DNA from 3 places in the Paenibacillus sp. B01 genome. Region 1 is predicted to be linked to each of the others. Evidence: riboswitches for the same ligand, from Rfam matches in the RefSeq annotation. Region 1 holds a riboswitch; each other region holds the start of a gene.
What was found. Region 1 has a riboswitch for thiamine pyrophosphate ahead of GE073_RS01845 (ECF transporter S component). Riboswitches for the same ligand answer to the same signal wherever they lie in the genome.
Positions count from the first base shown of each region.

Region 2: it holds a riboswitch for thiamine pyrophosphate, as region 1 does, so the genes downstream of both, GE073_RS14780 (ABC transporter substrate-binding protein) here and GE073_RS01845 (ECF transporter S component) in region 1, are expected to answer to the same signal.
Region 3: it holds a riboswitch for thiamine pyrophosphate, as region 1 does, so the genes downstream of both, thiC (phosphomethylpyrimidine synthase ThiC) here and GE073_RS01845 (ECF transporter S component) in region 1, are expected to answer to the same signal.

Region 1 covers NZ_CP045802.1:403,014-409,824, reverse strand. The annotation lists gene GE073_RS01875 (alanine racemase) at 1-109, opposite strand, end outside; gene GE073_RS01870 (helix-turn-helix transcriptional regulator) at 99-752, opposite strand; gene GE073_RS01865 (VOC family protein) at 1,063-1,530, shown strand; gene GE073_RS01860 (hypothetical protein) at 1,527-1,931, shown strand; gene GE073_RS01855 (hypothetical protein) at 1,928-2,086, opposite strand; gene GE073_RS01850 (aldo/keto reductase) at 2,409-3,341, opposite strand; TPP riboswitch at 3,493-3,602, shown strand; gene GE073_RS01845 (ECF transporter S component) at 3,862-4,479, shown strand; gene GE073_RS01840 (ABC transporter ATP-binding protein) at 4,484-6,439, shown strand; gene GE073_RS01835 (energy-coupling factor transporter transmembrane component T family protein) at 6,436-6,811, shown strand, end outside.
Region 2 covers NZ_CP045802.1:3,417,733-3,424,543, forward strand. The annotation lists gene GE073_RS14765 (ABC transporter ATP-binding protein) at 1-782, opposite strand, end outside; gene GE073_RS14770 (ABC transporter permease) at 779-1,771, opposite strand; gene GE073_RS14775 (thiamine-binding protein) at 1,761-2,063, opposite strand; gene GE073_RS14780 (ABC transporter substrate-binding protein) at 2,095-3,123, opposite strand; TPP riboswitch at 3,300-3,407, opposite strand; gene GE073_RS14785 (hypothetical protein) at 3,486-5,918, opposite strand; gene GE073_RS14790 (extracellular solute-binding protein) at 5,950-6,811, opposite strand, start outside.
Region 3 covers NZ_CP045802.1:1,894,511-1,901,321, reverse strand. The annotation lists gene GE073_RS25380 (ThiF family adenylyltransferase) at 1-988, opposite strand, end outside; gene thiC (phosphomethylpyrimidine synthase ThiC) at 1,143-2,903, opposite strand; TPP riboswitch at 3,273-3,376, opposite strand; gene GE073_RS08125 (leucine-rich repeat protein) at 3,513-6,811, opposite strand, start outside.

The DNA.
Region 1 (6,811 bases):
TCGCCGCGATGTTGGCGTCGACCGCCTCGCTGCGGATGACGACGCAGGGCGTGTCGATGCCGTCCGCGAGCCTTTCCCCCGCTCCAACCGCTGCTTCGTTACGCTCCATCTCCATCGCTCCCCTTCGCTTCCTCCAGATCGCTGTACAGCGTGTACTTCGAGATGCCGAGGTAGGCGCATACCTTCTCGCCCGCCTTCTTGATCAGAAACGCGCCCTTGCGGTCGAGCAGCGCGATGAACCGGATTCGGTCCTCGCGCCCCATGAGCGCCGGCGGGCAGCCGACGGCGTCCTCCGCCTCCTGGATGAGCGAGTCGAGCAGGTCGCTCACGTTGCTCACGAACGACTCCCGGACCGGCGGCAGCTCCTGCAGGCCGATCAGCCCTTGAAGCGCTTTCTCCGCGGCCATCAGCTCGGAGATGTCCAGGTTGATGCAGAGCGCGCCGATGCCCTGGCCCTCGTCGTCCTTGAGGTAAATCGAGGTGGAGCGCAGCAGCCGCCCGTCCTTCGTGCGCGTGACGTAGTTTTGCCGGTGGCCGCCCTCGGACGTGCCGCGCATCACCTCGAGGCCGAGGTTCGTGCCGGGATCGCCGACCTTGCGGCCGGTCACCTGCCCGTTGGCGATGAACACGATCGTGCTGTCGTACGGCCGCGACCAGTCGTGGATGACGACCTCGCAGCGCTCGCCGAACTGCGCCGCGATGCCTTGCGCCAGCTCCGTCAGCATCGGCAGCATGGCGGATACGGTTTGCATCGGCTTGGCTCCTTTCGCTTCAAATTGACGAATTCCGTCATCCGAATGCGGCTTTCATTCATTTCGATTGGTTCTATCCTACACCCGCACAGGCCGAATCGGCAAACTTTTTTTCTGATTCCTGACGTTTCGTCATGGACGGAGAGGAAAAGCGATCGCAGGCCGGCAGGAGGGGACAACTTTTCCGCACCTTGCCGCGTTCAAGAATGAGAGCCGTAGACTTGCGGACACACAGACAAAGCTTGCGACGGGAAAGAGGAGAGTCGGCATGCAGAAAAAAACGACGAAGACGGACGGGCCGCAGAAGAGCTTGATCGAAGGGCTGTACGAAGCCCATCTGCCCGTATCGAATCTGGAGCGAAGCCGGGCGTTTTACGCGGGTCTCGGCCTTCGCCAGGCTTGGGAGGACGAGGACACCGTCTTTTTCTGGATCGAGGAGGGCAAGAGCTGGATCGGCCTGTGGCTCGCTCCGGAGCTGGCGGCGCTGCCCTATCATCCGGCCATCCGGCATGCGGCGTTCCGCGTCGATTGGGAAGGGCTGCTGCGCAGCGCGGCCTGGCTGAAGGCGCGGGGAATCGAGCCGGCGCCGTTCGGGCGGCAGCCGGACGCCGCCCCGTTCGTAAGGCCTCATCAGGCCAACGCGTCCATCTACTTCGACGACCCCGACGGCAACAGCCTCGAGCTCATGTGCTCCGTGGAGGTGCCGGCGGACTGGCGGGAGCACGCGGGCAAAATCCCGGCCGCCGACTGGCCGCCGGGCAACGGAGGGACAGCTTGAAGCGGGCGGCCGCCTGGCTGCTGCCGCTTCTGATCTTTGCCGCCGGATCCGCCGCCGCAGCCTGGCTGCTGATCGGGCCGCCCGCCTCCGGAGACGGCTGGGCGGCCATCGGCAAGGCCGCTCCGGACGAAGCCGCCTCGGCGCGGAAGAGGGCGGTGCTGGCCGCATATGCCGGCCTGACGCCGGAGGAGAGCCGGCTGCTGCCGGCCAGCCCGAAGGATTCCGCCGTCTTGGCAATGACGGCAGGCCCGGAGCTGGCGCAGCGGATCGGCGCGGAGCATGAAGGCCGGACCGTGCATGCGGTCCGCTTCCGCGTCATAGGGCCGGGCGATGCGGGCACGCTGACCGTGTACTTGTCGCAGGACGGCAAGACCGTACTGGGCAAAGAGCGGGCCCGCTAGCGGATTTTTTCCGGCTGCAGCTCCGGCTGGCGCATCCGGGCGGCCGGCAGCCCGACTTTTTCCGGCTGCAGCTCCGGCTGGCGCATCCGCGCAGCCTGCAGCACGACTTTTTCCGGCTGCAGCTCCGGCTGGCGCGTCCGCGCGGCCTGCAGCACGACTTTTTCCGGCTGCAGCCTCTACTCGCGTTGCTCCAGCCTTCTTCCCTGCTTGCCCGCGCGATCCAACCTCGAAAACGAAAGGAGCCTTCATCCACGGTGTGGATGAAGGCTCCTTGTCGACGCGCTGACGATTCTAAAGGGGGCTGAACCTGCCCTTCGCGAGCCGCCGGCCTTGGGCATCGGCGGCCCTGGCAGGCTTGACGCTCGCCTGCGCCTCGCCGGCGCTTACGCGCGGGCCACGCCGCCTACGCTCGCCGCGCCGCCTACGCTCGCTCCGCGCCTCGCCCGCCCCTGCGTCCGCACGCTGCCGTGCCCCGCCTTACGCCCGCGCCGGAGCCGGGACATCCTGCGGATGCGGCTCCGTCACCAGCGCGACGGCATCGGCGTTGCTCTGCACCTGCTGCGGATTTTTGCAGCCGGGAATGACCGACGTCACCGCCGGATGGCGCAGGCACCAGGCGAGCGCCCATGCCGCCATGTCGACGCCCGCCGGCACTTCATCCGCGGCGATGCGCTCCACTTCCTCGAGGCGGCGGCGCACCTGCTCCGCATCCTGGCGGTGGCGCACGTCGGTCGCGCCGAACTCCGTGCCCGGCTTGTACTTGCCGCTCAGGAAGCCGCTCGCCAGCGGCACCCGCGCCAGCACGCCCAGATCCTGCGCCTCGCAGGCCGGGAAGACGCGCTCCTCCGGCTTGCGGTCGAGCCGGTTGTAGACGACCTGGATCGCCTGCGAGCCGACCCGCGTCGAGGCCTCGGTCTGGTGGAGGTTGTCGTTGCTGCCGATGGAGGTGCCCAGATGGCGGATCTTGCCGGCCTGCACCTGCTTGTCCAGCGCCGTCCACAGGTCGTCGTTGTCGAACGCCGCGTCCGGACCCGAGTGGAACTGGTACAGGTCCACGTAATCGGTGCGCAGCGCTTTGAGCGAGGCGTCCAGCTGCCGCACGACATCCTCCGCGTCGTACACGTCGGTCCGCTTGAACCGCTCGTGGAAATGATGGCCGAACTTCGTGGCGACGATCCAGTCCTCGCGCCTGCGGCGGCTGAGGTACCCTCCGATGAGCTGCTCCGACAGATGGTCTCCGTAGCATTCCGCCGTGTCGATGAGGTTGATGCCGAGCTCCGCGCCCTTGTCGAGAATCGCGTCCGCCTCGTCCTGCGAGAAGTCCATGCCCCACTCCCCGCCGAATTGCCAGGTGCCGATGCCGACGACCGACACGTTCAGCTCCGTTTTGCCCAAGCGACGATATTTCATTGGCCAATCCCTCCTTTTCTTCCAGCTTACCCGCCTTTGAAAACGGATGCAACCGCCGACGCCCTCAACTCCGTCCGCAATGCCCGTCCTGCCGCCCGCCGGCACTCCCTATTGCCGAACCGGATTTTCCAAGGTATAGTAAGAGCACTTTCATAGCATGCATGGGGGCTCGATGAAGTCGGGCTGAGACTGCGGCCGCATGCCGCTGACCATTGATCTGATCTGGGTAATGCCAGCGTAGAGAGAATGCATCGCGCCAACTTGGGAAAGGCCCTGTCCGCTTAGGGACTTCCGTCCGCCGCTCCGTCCGGGCGGGCGGAGCCTTTCCTGTCCGGCCTGCCGCGCGCAGGCCGGCCGAGTCCTGCGTTCCGCCGCCATAGGGGGACGCGAGGCGCGCCTGTCCGATTCCATCTGCCCGCCGGCTGTCCGGCGGGCTTTTTTTCGCATTCGCCGACAGCAGCCGCTCCGGGATCATGCCGCTGTGAGAGACCGATTCCCCATCCGAAAGGAAGCTGATCCCATGTCCACCGCACCAGCCTCCGGCCGCGCGACGCGCGCCGGCAATCGCCTCACCCTCGCCGACATCCTCGTCACGATCGTCGTCTCGGTCGTCTTCGGCCTCGTCTACAAGATCTGGGGGCCGATGTACGACGTCCTCAAGCCGCTCGGCCTGCACGCCGAGCAGCTCAGCTACGGCATGTGGTTCATGGCCGGCACGTTCGCGTTCCTGCTCATCCGCAAGCCCGGCGTCGCCATCCTCGCGGAAGTCGCCGCCGCCGCGATCGAGGCGTTCCTCGGCGGATCGTGGGGCATCTCGACGCTCTGGTACGGCCTGTTCCAGGGCCTCGGCGCCGAGCTGTTCTTCGCGCTGTTCCTGTACCGCAAGGCCGGTCCGATCGTCGCCGTGCTCGCCTCCGTCGGCGCCGCCGTCGCCTCGATCTTCATCGACCGCTACTACGGCTACATCGACCAGCTCGCGTTCTGGAACTACGCGCTGTTCGTCTCCATGCGGCTGCTCGGCAGCGTCGTCATCGCCGGGCTGTTCGCCTGGGCGCTCGCCCGCGCGCTGGAGCGCACCGGCGTGACGAGCCTGCTGCGTCCGGCTTCGGCCAAGGACTACGACGCGCTGGATGGCTGAGCGGATGAGCGGCCTCAACCGGGGCGCGGCAGCGCCGGGTAACGAGGCGGAGTCGGGGAACGCGGAGGAGTCGGGAAAAGCGGCCAGTCAGGACGCGGAGCGCGCGGCTGCCGGCTCGCTGCGGACGGAAGCCGCCGGAGCGCCTGCCCGGAGCGGCGCTGCGGCCGTGCCGGTCGCGGCCGAGGCGATCGGCCTGCGGCTCAAGTACCCCGGCGAAGAAGCGCCGCTGCTGTTCCGCGACCTCGACGTGACGATCCGGCGCGGAGAGAAGGTGCTGCTGCTCGGACCGAGCGGCTGCGGCAAGTCGACGCTGCTGCAGGTGCTCGGCGGCCTCGTGCCGTCAGCGATCCCGATTCCGCTGAAGGCGGAGCGGCTCGTCGTGCCGGAGCGGCCCGGCTACGTGTTCCAGGATCCCGAAGCGCAGTTCTGCATGCCTTATGCGGACGAAGAGATCGCTTTTGCGCTGGAGAACCAAGCCGTCCCCCGCGAACAGATGCCGGAGCGGATCGCGGCCTGCCTCGAGCAGGCCGGGCTAGAGCTGCCCGACCCGCACACGGCCGTCTCGGAGCTGTCCCAAGGCATGAAGCAGCGGCTCGCCGTCGCCTCGATGCTGGCCGTCGATCCTGACGCGCTGCTGCTCGACGAGCCGACCGCGCTGCTCGACCCGGAAGGCACAGCTCAGGTATGGGACGCGCTGCGCCGCATCTGGGACGGCCGGACCGTGCTCATCGTCGAGCACAAGATCGACCTCATCGCCGGGGATATGGACCGCATCCTGCTGTTCTCGCCGGACGGACGGCTGGAGGCGGACGGCCCGCCGGAGGAGATCTTTCGCGACTGCCGCGCGCAGCTGCGTCGCTACGGCGTCTGGTACCCGGGCTTCTGGGACGATGAGGCAGCGGCAAAGGCAGGCCGCTTCGGCTCCACGGACGGCGGAGCGCATGCGGGAGCGGCGGCTCCGCTCGATGCGGCCGACGAGACTCATGTCTTGCCGCATGCGCCCGTTCCGGCCGGCGGCGGGACGCTTCTCGCAGCGGCAGCGGCAGCGCCAGGCGCGGACGCTTCTGCCGCGGCTGCACCCGCTGCAGGCACGCCGCCGCTTCCCGCCCCGCTGCTGGAGCTGGACGGCTTCGCCGGGATGCGGGGCCGCGAGGTCAAGGTGCGCGCCGACCGGCTGTCCGTCTGCGCCGGCGACTGGATCGCCGTCACCGGAGCCAACGGCGCCGGCAAAAGCACGCTGCTGCTCGCCATCATGCGGCTCGTCCGCAGCGAAGGGCGGATGCGCCTTTTGGGCGCGCCGGAGGCCCGGCTGCGCAAGCCCCGGCAGGCGGCGGAGCTGGCGGCGTACTGCTTTCAGAACCCCGAGTTCCAGCTCGTCACGGACAGCGTCGCCGAGGAGCTGGCGTTCTCGATGCCGGAGCGGCTGTCACCGCCCGAGCGGGACGGCCGGGTCCGGACGCTGCTGGAGCGGTTCGCGCTCGCCGGGCTGGAGCGGCGCCATCCGTACCAGCTGTCGATGGGGCAGAAGCGCCGGCTGAGCGTCGCCTCCGCGATGGCTTGCGGCCAGCGGCTGCTGCTGCTCGACGAGCCGACGTTCGGCCTCGACGCCGCCGGCACCGTTTCGATGATGGAGCAGCTCGAGGAGCTGCGCCGCAGCGGCTGCGCCATCCTCATGGTGACGCATGACGACGAGCTTGTCCGCCGCTTCGCCACCCGCCGCTGGCAGGTGGAGCAGGGCGTCGTGCGGGAGCTTCCCGCTCCGGCGCGGCCTGCTCCCTCCTCGCCGCCCGATGACGGAGCGAGTCGTCGACCGGGCCGCGGAGCGGCCCCCGCATCGGATCACAAACCGGATTACGAACCGGATTACGGAGCGGATCCCGCTGCAGAAGCCTCGCCGACAGGCTCTCCCGAGGCGGCCTTGGCCCGTTCCGTCTTGCCGAAAGGAGCGCCGACCCGATGAACCTTTCCTTTCCGTACCGCGAAACGTGGCTGCACCGTGTCAATCCGACGCATAAGCTGGCGGTGTCGGCGCTGCTGTTCCTGCTCGTGCTGCTGACGCATGACCCGAACGTCATGCTGCTGCTCGCCGTCGCCGCGCTGCTGCCGCTGGCGCTGTTCTCCGGGCATCCGCCGCTGCGGCTGCTGCTGTACGCCTCGCCGTTCCTGCTGCTGTTCGTCAGCTCCGCGTCCGGCATGATGATGTTCGGCAGCGGCGAGACCGTCTGGTTCCAGTACGGCCTGATCCGCATCACCGAGGAAAGCTTCTACCGCGGCCTGCATCTCGGCTTCCGCTCGCTGCAGGTGGCGGCCGTCGGCCTCGCGTTCGCGCTGA
Region 2 (6,811 bases), 3.0 Mb from region 1:
AGCGCCTGGTACAGCTCCTCCTTGAGCTCGCCGAACGCGGGCTCGCTCCACAGCTGCCGCCGGCGCGGCCGCCCGAACGGCACGGCCAGCTCCCGCACGATCGTCGCCGGTGCGGACGAAAGCACGAGGATGCGGTCCGACAGCAGCAGCGCCTCCTCGATCGAATGCGTGACGAGCAGCACCGAGCGCCGGTCCTGCTCCCAGAGCGACAGCAGCCACTCCTGCATCTCCTGCCGCGTCAGCGCGTCGAGCGCGCCGAACGGCTCGTCGAGCAGCATGAGCGGCTGCGGCGACAGCAGCGCGCGCAGGAACGAGACGCGCTGCTGCATGCCGCCGGACAGCACCTGCGGATAGCTGCGCGCATGACGCTCCAGGCCGAGCCGCTCGAGCCCCTCGCGCGCCAGCCGCCGCGCCTCCTCCCGACTGCGCCCGGCGATGCGCAGCGCCAGCTCGATGTTGCCCTGCACGGTGCGCCAGGGCAGCAGCGCCGCCTGCTGCGGCATGTAGGCCGCGAGGCCCGGGCGGCTGCCGGCAGGCTCGCCGGCGACGAGGATGCGGCCTGAATCCGGCCGCTCCAGCCCGCCGACGAGCCCGAGCAGCGTCGTCTTGCCGCTGCCGGACGGGCCGAGCAGCGACACGAACTCGCCCGCGCCCACGCTCAGGCTGACGCCGCCGAGCACCTGCGTCCGCCCCGCGGCCTGCGGATAGGACAGCGCGACCCGGTCGACCTCAAGCACGGGGGGAGCGGACGGCGACGCTCCGTTCGGTCGCTTCCTGTTCATGCCGCTCCCCCTCTCTCCGAGCGCCAGCGCAGCGCGAGCCGCTCCGCCCCCGCGACGGCGGCGACGAGCAGCAGGCTGAGCGCGACGACGATGGCGACGCCCGCGAACACGAGCGACGTCTTGAAGCCTTTGGACGACAGCAGCATGAAATAGCCGAGTCCGCGGTCCGAGCCGATCCATTCGGCGACGACCGCGCTCGTCACGCTGTACGATGCCGCCAGCTTGAGCCCGGAGAACAGATGCGGAGCGGAGCTCGGCAGCTCGAGGCTGGCGAAGCGCCGCCAGCGGCCGGCCCCGATCATGCGCAGATAGCGCTCCAGCGCCGGATCGGCGCCGCGCAGCCCGCCGAGCATCGCGACGCAGACGGGGAAGAAGCAGACGAGCATGACGAGCAGCAGCTTGGGCAGCAGCCCGAAGCCGAACCAGATGACGAGCAGCGGCCCGAGCGCGATGATCGGCACGTTTTGCGACAGCACGAGCAGCGGGTAGACGCCGGCGCGCACGAGCGGCAGCAGATGCAGCAAGGCGGCGAGCGCGAAGCCCGCCGCCGATCCTCCCGCGAAGCCGAGCAGCGTCAGGCTCAGCGTCGCGCCGGCATGGCCGGCGAGCCGCTCCCGCGCTTCCCACGCATCGGCCAGGATGCGGCCCGGCGAAGGCATGAGCCATGCCTCGACGCCCCACAGCCGCACTGCCGCCTCCCAGAGCAGCAGCAGCGCCGCGAGCACGGCGAGCGGCGGCCACGCCGCCTTCAGCCGCGCGCGCGTTCGGCCGCCGGCCCGCGCACGCGCCGACTTAGCGCCATTGGCCGCCGCTCCAGCCCGCTCCGACGCCGCGCCATCGGCTGCCGCTCCGGCCCGCTCCGACGCCGCGCCATCGGCTGCCGCTCCAGCCCGCTCCGACGCTGCGCCATCGGGTGCCGCGTCGCGCCGGACGGCTTCGCGTCCGTCCGCATCGTCCCGATTCGGCCCGCGATGGCCGCTACCGGCCATCCGGATACTTTTCGAGCAGGCGGTCCATCGAGGCTCCGCTGCCCGGATTGTAGTAGATTTTCACCTGGGAGATGACGGACGGGCAGCCGAGCTCGGCCAGCGCCTCGCTCATGCGGGCGACGACCGCGAGCAGCTGCTGCAGGTCGCCCTCCATCGTCGTCTCCAGCGGAGCGACGCGATAAGGCACGCCGGCCTCCTTGATGATGTCAATCGCCCGGTCGACGTACGGCAGGACGCTTTCTCCTCCCGGCGTCGTCGGCAAAATCTGGATGCTTACCAGCGCGTTGGCCATGTCGATGCTCTCCTCTCGTTCGAAACAGGGATCAATTTCCGTCTGCGGGCAGGAACTCGTTCGTGAACGCCTTCGCCAGGTCCGGCTTGGCGTCCATCAGGCCGTGCTCGACCATCCAGTCGGCGTACCCGTTCCACACCTCGGCCTTCTGCTCGCCCCAGCGGGCGGCGTCATCCTGGTATTTCGGGCTCAGCCACTTCTGGCTGGCGCGCACGAGTTCCGGGTTCAGATCGGGCACGGCCGCGATCAGCGTTTCCGCCGCGCCTTCCGGATCGCGGATCGCGTCCTCGTAGCCGGCTGCCGCGCCGGCGACGAACGCGCGCACGAGCTCCGGCCGTTCGGCGATCAGCTTCTCGCTCGTCTGCAGCAGCGGCGTATAGTAGTCGAGCTTGTCGCTATAGTCGGTCAGATAGACCATGTTCAGCTGCTCGCCGCGCAGCTCCGCCTCGACGCCCGTCCATCCGTAGAAGATCCAGGCGAAGTCGATGTCGCGCTTGACGGCGGTGAAGAAGTCGGCGTTGCCCATGTTGACGATCTTGACCTGGCCGACATCCGCCTGCTGCTCCTGCATGAGCGAGGCGAGCACCTCCTGCTCGACCGGCGCTCCCCAGCCGCCGTACGTCTTGCCCTCGAAGTCCTTGGGCTCCTTGATGCCCTTGTCCGCCGGCGAGGCGAAGCCCGACGTATTGTGCTGGATGACCGCCGCGACCGAGACGAGCGGCAGCTCCTGCGTGCGCGCGAGCGTCAGGTTTTCCTGATAGCCGATGCCGAACTCCGCCTCGCCCTTGGCGACGAGCGTATCGGCGGCCGTCCCTTCGGGCGGCTGAACGATCTCGACGTCGAGCCCTTGCTCCTTGAAGTACCCCTTGTCGCGCGCCACATAAAGGCCGGTATGGTTCGTATTCGGCGTCCAGTCGAGCACGACCTTCACCTTTTGCAGCGGCGCGTCCGTCGCCGCCGCTCCGCCGTTCTCCTGCTCGGCGCTGCCGCCGCAGGCGGCCAGCGCGAGCGCCAGCGCCGCCGTCAGCATGCCGCTTGTCCATCTTGTCTTGCTCCCCATGTCTCTCCCCTGCTTTCTTCTCTCTCATGCCCGCATCGCCTTCGTCGCCGTCCGCCGTCCGATCCGCGCAGCCGATCCCGCCCGAACAAAAAAAGACGTCTCCCCAAGGAAGACGTCGTGATGTTATCGCAGATCGAGACTTGCCGTACGGAAGCTCCCGAAGGGCTGCTCCGCGGCGAGTCGGCTGCATACGGTTCCTACGCTGGCATTATCCAGATCAGGTGTACGGGTCGGGATGCTTCTCCCCTCTCAGCCGGCGTGCGCCAGCTCCCCAGCTATGCGGTTGTCAATAGTGCCATTATAGCAGAGCTCGGGCCGATTGCAACCGGATTGAAAAAGGACGCGGCCGGACGCCGCTTTTGTCAGAGCCACTCCAGCTCGACGCGGACGCCCGCAGGGCGGCCTTCGTGGCGCAGCAGCAGCGTGGACGAGGCGGCATGGAACTCCGCCTCTACCGCATCGCCGCCGGATGCGTCAGCGCCCGGCCCGGCCAGCGGGATATCCGCCGCGCAGGCGCGGATGCGGCTCGGCATGGAACAAGCGCGCAGCCTCGTGCTCACCGTCATCTCGGACGGCGACTCCGACACGTAGCGGAACCGTCCGCCTTCCCGAGCCGCGTCCCGGACGCGGGAGGAGCTGACAAGCACGGAGGCGCGCCGCGCCGCCTCCGCCGCTCCCGGGCCGGCGTGCGCAGAGCCTGCCTGTGCCGCTCCCGCTCCCGGGCCGCCGTGCGCGGACCCCGCCTCCGCCTCTCCCGCTCCCGGGCCGCCGTGCGCGGACCCCGCCTCCTCCGCTCCCGCTCCCGGGCCGCCGTGCGCGGAGCCCGCCTCCGCCGCCTCCTCCTCGCCCCAGCCGCCGGCCGCTTCGCCCAGATCGTACAGCAGGGCGTCCTCGCCCGGCGCGAGCTCGACCCGATTCCGCACCGTCAGCTCCGCGTCGAACAGATCGACAAACGCTCCCTCGAGCACGGCCGAGCCGCCTGCCGCTTCGCTCTCGTCCAGCGCATGCGCGATCACATAAGGACCGCGCCGGATGCGCAGCAAGCCGCTCTCGCGGTAGTCGTCCGCCTCGCCGCGCAGCTCCAGCGCGCGCCGGATCGCGCCGAGCACGCGCTCCGCGCCTGCCGCGGAGCGCGACAGCTCGGCCGGATGGCAGCGCAGATGCAGCAGCGCGCCTTCCCCGACGGCATGCTCGCCCGGCTCCGGTTCCCGGCCCAGCCCCATCGCCTCGAACAGATGCTGCTCGGGACGCTCGTAGACGCGGCTTCCCGCCCCGCGATTCCACCATTCGCGCACGCCGTGGAACGGGTCCGAGCCGTCGCCGGCATAGATCAGCACGCCGCCCTCCCGCACCCACTGGGCGAGCGCCTGATGGATGCCGGGATGCTCCGGCTTCATGAACTCGTAGCTGAGCAGCAGCACGCGGTAGCCCTCGAGATAGCCGGGGAACGTCAGGATGTTGTCGAGCTGGACCGGGCGCAGCGGGATGCCCTTCTTGACCGGCGGCAGCGCCAGCCCGTAAAAGGCCGAGAAGTCCAGCAGCTCCAGCTGCCGCGTCGTCAGTCCGTCCGCCGCCTTCGTGCCGTCGTAGTTGAACTCGCCTTCGTCCTCTCCCTCCCCGAGCACGTCGCCCCGCTGGTACATGGACGAGTTGGCCAGGCAGAGGCCGATGCCGGACGGTCCGGCCCCGGCGCCGGACGGATCGGGAGCCTCCTCGTGGCGATGCATGTCTCGCAGCAGGTTCATGACGGTCAGCAGCTGCGTCTTGTAGGCTTCGGGGATCGGCTCCTTGCCGCTGCCGTCCTCGGTCGGATAGTCCAGCTCGAACACCCGCCACGGCCACGGGCACACCTCGTACTGCTTCACGTCCGGATGCAGCAGGGAGGCGATGACCGTCGCCCGGTAGTTGCGGCGGTAGTCGCTCCAGCTGTAGCGCGGATTGTCCTCGATCGGATCGTGCAGGAACCACATCTCGCGGCCGGTGCCGCGCGTCAGCTCCTGCATGATGCCATATTCCAAATAGGCCGTCTCGAACGTGCGCTCGCGGCGCACGCCTCGATAGACGTTGGCCGTGCGCGCCGTGCCGGTCCAGATCTGGGCGATATAGCCGTCGCATGACGGCATCGAGACGAGCAGCGCCTCCGGGCTGACGATCCGCCACTGGGCGTAGTTGATCAGGCTGTGCGTCGGCACGTAAAAGCGGATCGCCCGATCATAGGCGACGAGCGCGTATTCCTTCATCTCGCCGCAGATGCGCTCGAGCGTGCGCGCGTACATCGCCGCCTTCAGCTTCGAGGCCCGGTACTGAGCGTCCGGCGAGCGATGCGGCTCCTGCCAGTCCTCGCCGTAATAGCTCCGCCACTCCCGCTTGAACGCCTCCTCGTAGCCCGACTGCGCCCAGAACTCCGGCTCCTCCAGATGGATCGCCTCGACGCCGCAGTCGATCGCCCGGCGGATCTGCTCCGCCAAATACCGGGCGAACGAGATCGTCGGCGCCATGTACGGCACGTCCTTGCCGTGCAGCATCGGGTCTCCGGAGCGCAGCGTCTGCGCCTCGTCCCAGTGCTCCCGCCCGTCGAACCTGCCGTACAGGTAATCCTGGTATTCGCCCCACGAGACGCCGGTCATGAGATGGATCGTGTAGCCGGCCTTCCTCCAGCCCTCGATCCGCTCGGGTAGATCGTCCGAAATGCCGTACACCATGACGAAATCGGTCCGCAGATCGTACTTGGGCCCGTACGGACGGGATTCCTGGAATCCCGTCCGCTCCTGCCGGCCCGCTTCCTCCCGCTTCATGTCGCGGCCTCCTTTCGGGCAAGCGCCCGGATCAGTTCGGCATCTGCAGCTGCACGACTTCCTTGCCCTTCAGGTTCTCGTTCACGTACTGGATCGCCTCCGGATAGCCGGTCTTCTTGATCTGCTCGCGCAGCGCGCCGATGATGTCCAGCGCCGCTTCGTCGGACTTGGCGAATACCGCTTCCTTCCAGACGTCGCCGATTTTGTCCATCGACGGCTTGAGCTCCTCCCACTGCGGCGACTTGGCCATGACGTCGGCGGCGTTGTAGGCCGAGATGACGGAGATGCCGTTCGGACGGAGGATTTTGCGCGCGCTTTCCATCTTGGCGATCCGCTCCTGGTCCGCCCAGATGTCGCCGCCGAGCGTGTTCGTCCGGTCCTGGCCGGTCATGTCCTCGAAGCCGGTCGCGAAGCCCTCGTTTTTCTTGGCCTTGCCCGTCGTGTCGGCCGCGAACTTGTCGAAGAACTCCGCCTTGGCGACCGGCTTGCCGTCCACCATGTCGTAATGCGTGCCCTCGATGCCGTAGCGGACGAGCTTGAAGCCTTCCTCCGAGGCGAGGAACTCCAGCAGCTTGAGCGCCGCGTCGACATTTTTGCATGCCTTGGTGATGACGGTGACGTTGTTGCCCTGGATGCCGAGATCGACGGGACGATCCGGCTCGGCGCCGGCCCGCTCCAGCGGCCCGATCGGCACGTAATCGCTGCCTGGATGCGCTTTCACATAATCCTTGGAGGCGTCGATGATCGCCGGCAGATGCGCCGCCAGCACGGCGATGCGGCCCTGCTTGATCTTTTCCTGGGCGATCGGATCGGTCTGCGTGAACGCCTCCGGATCGAGCAGTCCCTCGGCCAGCAGCTTGCGGTAATACAGCGTGTAGTCCTCATACGGCTTG
Region 3 (6,811 bases), 1.5 Mb from region 1:
ACAGGACGGCCGACAGCGCAGCCGTCTTCCGTGGCTTGAACGCAGCGTCGACCGGTGCCGCAGCTTGCGGCTCGCTCCGTGCAGATGACGCCTCCATAGCCGGCCCTCGCGCTTCTCTCGCTGCTTCTGCCTTCCTCGAGCCGCTCCGCGAAAGCTCTCCCGCGCCGCTGCCGCCTCTCTGCGCCTGACCTGCTTCGCCGCATGCCGGACAGGTCCGGGTCGGCCCCGGCAGCTTCAGCTCGCGCAGCGACAGCGGCCAGACGCTCGCCGTCGCGAGCGTGCGCCGCATGTCGCTGCGGCTACCGCTCAGCCACTTGAGCGCCTCCGCCGCCTGCAGCGCCGCGACCAGCTCCACCGCCGGCGACAGCATGCCGACCGTATCGCATGTCTCGCCGCTCTCCTGCTCCTCCTCGCCGCCGATCAGGCAGCGCAGGCAGCAGGTCGCGCCGGGCACGAGCGGCGCGCTCATGCCGGAGGCTCCGGCGACTCCGCCGTAGAGCAGCGGCACGCCATGCGCGAAGCACCAGTCGCTCAGCCGCAGCCGCACCTCGGCGTTGTCCGTGCCGTCGAGCACGAGATCGCAGCCGGCAGCCGCCTTCTCCAGCACGCCCGGCGCCGTCAAGTCGGCGACGACCGCCTCCGCCGCAAGACCGCTGTCGACGCGACGCAGCTTTTCCACCGCCGCGACCGCCTTGGGCAGGCACTGCCGCGCATCCTCCTCGTCGAACAGCATCTGCCGCTGCAGATTGCTCCACTCGACATAGTCGCGGTCGGCGAGCACGATCGAGCCGACGCCCGCCCGCGCCATATGCTGTGCCAGCGCGCAGCCGAGCGAGCCGACGCCGGCGATCAGCACGCGGGAGCGGAATAGCGCCAGCTGGCCTTTTTCGCCGATCGGCGCGAACCGCATCTGCCGCGAGAAGCGCTCGCGCCGCTCCGCGCTCAGCCCTGCGACCGCTCCTTCCTCCGTCCGACCGACCTTTTCCATCCCGCCAGCCATCCCTGCTCTCGCTCCTGGCTCCATCCGTCCGGTCCCGCCTGCGACCAACTCTCCCTCCGTCCGACCGACCTCGCCTAAGACCGTTCCTTCCTCCGTCTGACCGGTCCCGCCTGCGACCGCCTCTCCCTCCGTCCGCCTCTCCTCACGCATAAATCTTGCCGCCGCCCGCCTTGAAGGCGTCCGCCTGCTCCTTCATGCCCGCCTCGATCGCCTCCGCTGTCTCCAGCCCCTCGCGCTCCGCATAGTCGCGGATGTCCTGCGTGATGCGCATGCTGCAGAACTTCGGTCCGCACATCGAGCAGAAATGCGCCGTCTTCGCGCCCTCGGCGGGCAGCGTCTCGTCGTGATAGCTCATCGCCCGCTCGGGATCGAGCGACAGATGGAACTGGTCGCGCCAGCGGAACTCGAAGCGCGCCTTGGACAGCGCGTCGTCGCGCAGCCTCGCGCGCGGATGGCCCTTGGCCAGATCGGCCGCGTGGGCAGCAATCTTGTAGGTGATGACGCCCTCCTTCACATCCTCCTTGTTCGGCAGGCCCAGATGCTCCTTCGGCGTCACGTAGCACAGCATCGCCGTCCCGAACCAGCCGATCATCGCCGCCCCGATCGCGCTCGTGATATGGTCGTATCCCGGCGCGATGTCCGTCGTCAGCGGACCAAGGGTGTAAAAAGGCGCCTCGTCGCACACCGCGAGCTGGCGGTCCATGTTCTCCTTGATGAGATGCATCGGAACATGGCCGGGGCCCTCGATCATCACCTGCACGTCATGCTTCCAGGCGATCTTCGTCAGCTCGCCGAGCGTGTCCAGCTCCGCGAACTGCGCTTCGTCGTTGGCGTCGGCGATCGAGCCGGGACGAAGGCCGTCGCCGAGCGAGAAGCTGACGTCGTACGCCTTCATGATCTCGCAGATCTCCTCGAAATGCGTATACAGGAAGTTCTCCCGATGATGCGCGAGGCACCACGCCGCCAGGATCGAGCCCCCGCGGCTGACGATGCCCGTCACGCGCTTCGCCGTCAGCGGCACGTAGCGCAGCAGCACGCCCGCATGGATCGTGAAGTAGTCGACGCCCTGCTCGGCCTGCTCGATCAGCGTGTCGCGGAACACCTCCCAGCTGAGGTCCTCCGCCTTGCCGTTCACCTTCTCCAGCGCTTGATAGATCGGCACCGTGCCGACCGGGACGGGCGAGTTGCGCACGATCCATTCGCGGGTCGTATGGATGTTCTTGCCGGTGGACAGGTCCATGATCGTGTCCGCGCCCCAGCGCGTCGCCCACGTCATCTTCTCGACCTCCTCCTCGATCGAGGAGGCGACGGCGGAGTTGCCGATGTTGGCGTTGATCTTCACATGAAAATGCCGCCCGATGATCATCGGCTCGATCTCCGGGTGGTTGATGTTGGCGGGAATGATCGCGCGGCCGGCGGCCACCTCGCTGCGCACGAACTCCGGCTCCATGCCCTCCCGGAGGGCGATGAACTCCATCTCCGGCGTCACGATGCCGCGCCGCGCGTAATGCAGCTGCGTCACGTTGCGGCCGGGCTTCGCCCGCAGCGGCTTGCGGCCGGTCGGCGGGAACCGCTCCGCGCCTTTTGCCGCCGCCTTCTCCGCATCTGTAAAGCCGTTGTCCTCCGGACGCACCTCGCGGCCGTCGTAGGCTTCCGTGTCGGCTCGCTCCGCGATCCAGCGCTCTCGCAAGGCGGGCAAGCCGCGCCGGATGTCCGCGACATAGCTTTCGTCCGTATACGGACCGCTGGAGTCGTACACGCGCACCGGCTCGTTGTGCACCTGCTGTCCGCGCATGTCGCTGTCCGTCAGCGCGATCTCGCGCACCGGCACGCGCACGCCCGGCGTCTTTCCGTCGATGTAGGCCTTGCGGCTCCCCGGCAGCGGCTTCGTCAGGATGGGCATATGAAAAAAACCTCCTCGCGGTTGTGGAATATCCGCTAGGAGGCTAGAGAGCAAAGAAAGCCGTGCTCGCGCATCGTTCCGTGGCGGCTCGTGGCGAGCCGGGACAGAGGGGGCTTGGCTCGGTCTGCGACCGCCTCCAGGTTGGGGCGGGCTTCGGGAGAAGGGTTCAAGGGCAGTCCGGATGGGAGTGCTTCCCCCGCCTTCGACGCAAGGCAGCCGGCGTAGCATGCCGACCGTGCCGCCCTTGTCTCTTTTGCCTTTCCCCTTCTTATCCGAACGTCGTCGCCTCCTTCCCATCCGCTTGGCGAGGCGCAAAAAAGCCGCCTCCCGGACAGGAAGCGGCGAATGGACGCAGACCGATACAAACGTTGCGCGATTCGACCACTTTCCTACGCTGGCATGACCCAGATCAGGTTCAAAGGGACCAAAGCTTCGCTTTATCTCAGCCCTCGCGGGCGCCCCTAGTGGATATCTTGGTTTTGACTATACGCTGTCTTTTCAGGTGTCGTCAAGTTCGAACTTTTCATTCTACAAATAATAAAAAAAACCACAAGGAGTGTTCTCGCATGTGGTTTTAAACTTAAGTTTCTAATCTATTGGTATTTCAAACTAGCTCAAATCTAATCCGTTCATCAGCTTGGCCTTAAGGAGCCATTGGTACAGGGCTACGGCGGCGAATTCACGGTCAGCCGGGGCGTTGGGCTGATAATAGGTCTTGCCCGAAAGCAAGTAACCGTTCAAGACGCCCGCGTCCGTAAGCTTCTGGATGCTTTCTCTGGCATAAGCGGCCGCATGTGCCAGGTCTGTGTAAGCGACCGTTTGATCGGTCGTCAACTCGATGCCGGCAAGCTTCAATGCCCGCTCCAGGATAACAGCCAGATCCTGACGGGAGACTTTGTCATTTGGCGCGAATTTCCCCTTGCCGATGCCTTGGATCAACCCCGCTTCGCTGGCCGCCGCCACGTCGGCAGCAAACCAGTCGCCTTTTTTTACATCGGTGAAAGAAGCGAGCGCCGTTGACTTCAGACCGAGTGCCCGGACGAGCAGGGCGGTGAATTCGGCGCGGCTCAGGCTGGCATCGGGCGAATAAGTCGTCGCTGATGTACCGTTGATGATCCACTTGCCGGCCAAAGCCTCGATCACGCGAGCGGCGGCAGAGTCGTCAAGATCAGTAAAGTTCACGGTACGAGTCGCCAAGGCGTACACCGAGAAGCCAGGGCGGCTGACGGTCACCTTCGTCGTGCCGTCCGCTTGCTTGCTCAAGATGGAAGCTACGGGAGAGACGGCACCGTCTTCTTCATACAGCACTCCTGCCTCGTCAAGCTCGAAGCTGCCGGGTACAGTGAAGGTTCGGGTGATGAATAGATGGTTCGGGATGTCCACGGGCTTGCGACCGGCTGCAGTTGTCCAGTCGGCCTCAAATGAGACGGGTTGGCCGATTAGTTTGCCATTTCCTAAAGCAGTGACGAAAGCGCTGGAATCAGCAGCCGGCTTGATTTCCAATTCGAGACTGGAATTGGAGGGAGCGAGGCTCATCAGAGACAGCGGCAGAACAACGGACGATCCGCCAGCGCTGAAGACAACCGTGCTCTTCTTCGGCAAGGCTGAGAGCAGTTCGACTTGCCGGCCTGTCAATACAAGCTTGGCCTGCTCCTTGTTGGTCGAGATAACCAAGGATTCAATGGAATTTCCAGCGGAAGCAATGGCTGCCGTCAGATCGGCGTCCGTGACGGTGACCATCATCATGCCGTCCTGAACGGTTTCGGTGCTTCTGATTGCATGTTCTGTATTCGAAATGACCGGAGACGGTTGCACGCTTGGAGCCGGCGAGGCCGTCGGAATGCCCGGATCGGACGGAGCCGGTGACGGCGTCGGTGTTGATGACGGTGTCGATGACGGTGTCGGTGTCGGCGATGGCGTCGGCGTCGGAATATGAGGATTGTTGGCTTCCTCATCTGAGATCACAGTAACCGTGGGGTCGATTCTGGATTTGTCGAAGGTTGCCCCTTCGGCATACCGGATCGTTCCTTTACCCGTGACTTTTCCATTTACGACCAGGTCGCCGGACAAGAATAACACTTCATCTTCTGGAATGATCAGGCTGCCGTCTACGATCAGCTTGCCATAGATCGAGGTGGAAACCTGAGCGTGGTTCGGATTAAGCTCAGCTCTCGTCGAGCGATCGGTCGTGATGGTCGCCACTGCTTCTGCCGGTACGATGGAGCTGTCCAGAGTCGGAATGGTCGTGCTTCCGTCCCATTTCAGAGCCGGGAGCCGCTCCAGTGTATTGAACTTGACAAGGTCTTCCCGTTGCGAGTTCAGGACAACGGAGAGCTGCGCATCGTTGGAGAAGGTTCTCCATCCGAACGCATCGACCGAGCCGCCGAGTCTGGCTTCCTTGACTTGATTGAAAGCCCTAGAGCCTAAATAGCGAACGGAATTCGGGATGGCGACGGAGGTCAAGCCGCTGTTGGAGAAAGCCTCATCCCCAATGTAGACCAATGAATCGGGCAGGTCGACCGAAGTCAATGCTTTTGCTCCCGAGAAGCCGCCGCGGTTGATCGCCGTAATCGAGTTCCCCATGACGATTTTCTTCAGGTTGTTCATAGCGGCGAACTGATACTCATTCACGAAGGTCGGACCGGCAGGAACCGTAATTTCCGTTTCTTTGATGCCGGCAAAGCCGCTGTCGTCAGCCCATTCGATGGATTGGGGAATTTCCAGATCGACGCCCCCATTATAGCCGGGCTCTTGCTGGCCGGAATAACCGAGCGCCTGGAAGCCCACTTCTTTCAGCTTTTTCGGATAGTTGAAGCTCTTCAGGTACAGATTCTGATCAAAGGCGCGCTCCCCGATGATTTCAATCGTATCCGGAAGCACGATCTTGGTCAAAGTCGGAACGCCCTTGGTCAGAAATGCCGCGATAGAGGTTACGGTATACGTCAAATTGTTTCCGCTGTCGGTTGCTTGCTCTGGAATGAACAGCTCCGATACCGTCTTGTTGTCAAGCGCTTGGACCTCGGCCGTCGTGTCGCTGGTCGGGCGGTAGAGGATGCCATCCGCCAGGAACAGCCCCGGAACATAATCAGCGAATTCGGAACCGCCGACGGTAATGGAAGCCGAGTAATTGCTACGGCGTATTTGCCGTGCCACCGTTTTATTGGCGGCGATCACATTCGTCTTCGCGCCGATGAAGGCATCCCGGTCAATCCGCAAGGCGTTGGCTCCAACCAGAATCGATTTGGAGGTCAGTCCCCTGAAGGCTTTCTCCCCCATTACCTGCACGGAATCGGGAATGATGACATCCGCCAGTTTCGCATTGAGATCCGAATAAGCAAAAGCTTCAATTCGGGTAACCGTAGACGGAATGGTCACGGAGGTCAGCTTGGATAATTGGAAGGCGCTAGGTCCGATAGCTTCAAGCCCTTGCGGCAGCTCAATGCTCGTAATTCCGGAGCCGTAGAAAGCTGCCCTCGGAATTCGTTTCAAGTCGCCGGGCAACCGGATTTCGCTCAACTTGGACGTGTTGATAAAAGCATTTTCTCCAATGCCCTTGACTCCGTCAGGCAGATGCACCTTGGTCACCGAAGTCATCCCAAGCGCGCTATAGCCGAGCTCCTGAAAACCAGGATTGAGGATGACTTCCTTCAGCTTCTGATTGCCGGCGAAGGCATAGCGGCCGATGAATTTTACATTCTTTGGAATGTTGATCTCTGCGTTGCCCAGCCAGGAGAAAGCCTCGTCATCGATTCGCTCTACGGAATCGGGAAGAATGACCTTGGTCAGCTTGAAGGCAGAGTTGAAGGCTTGTTCCCCGATGATCTTGACTCCGTCGGGAACGATGACACGCTCTACATTCGAGGCAAAGTAGAAAGCGCGGTATCCGATGGAGGTAAGGCTGTATTCCT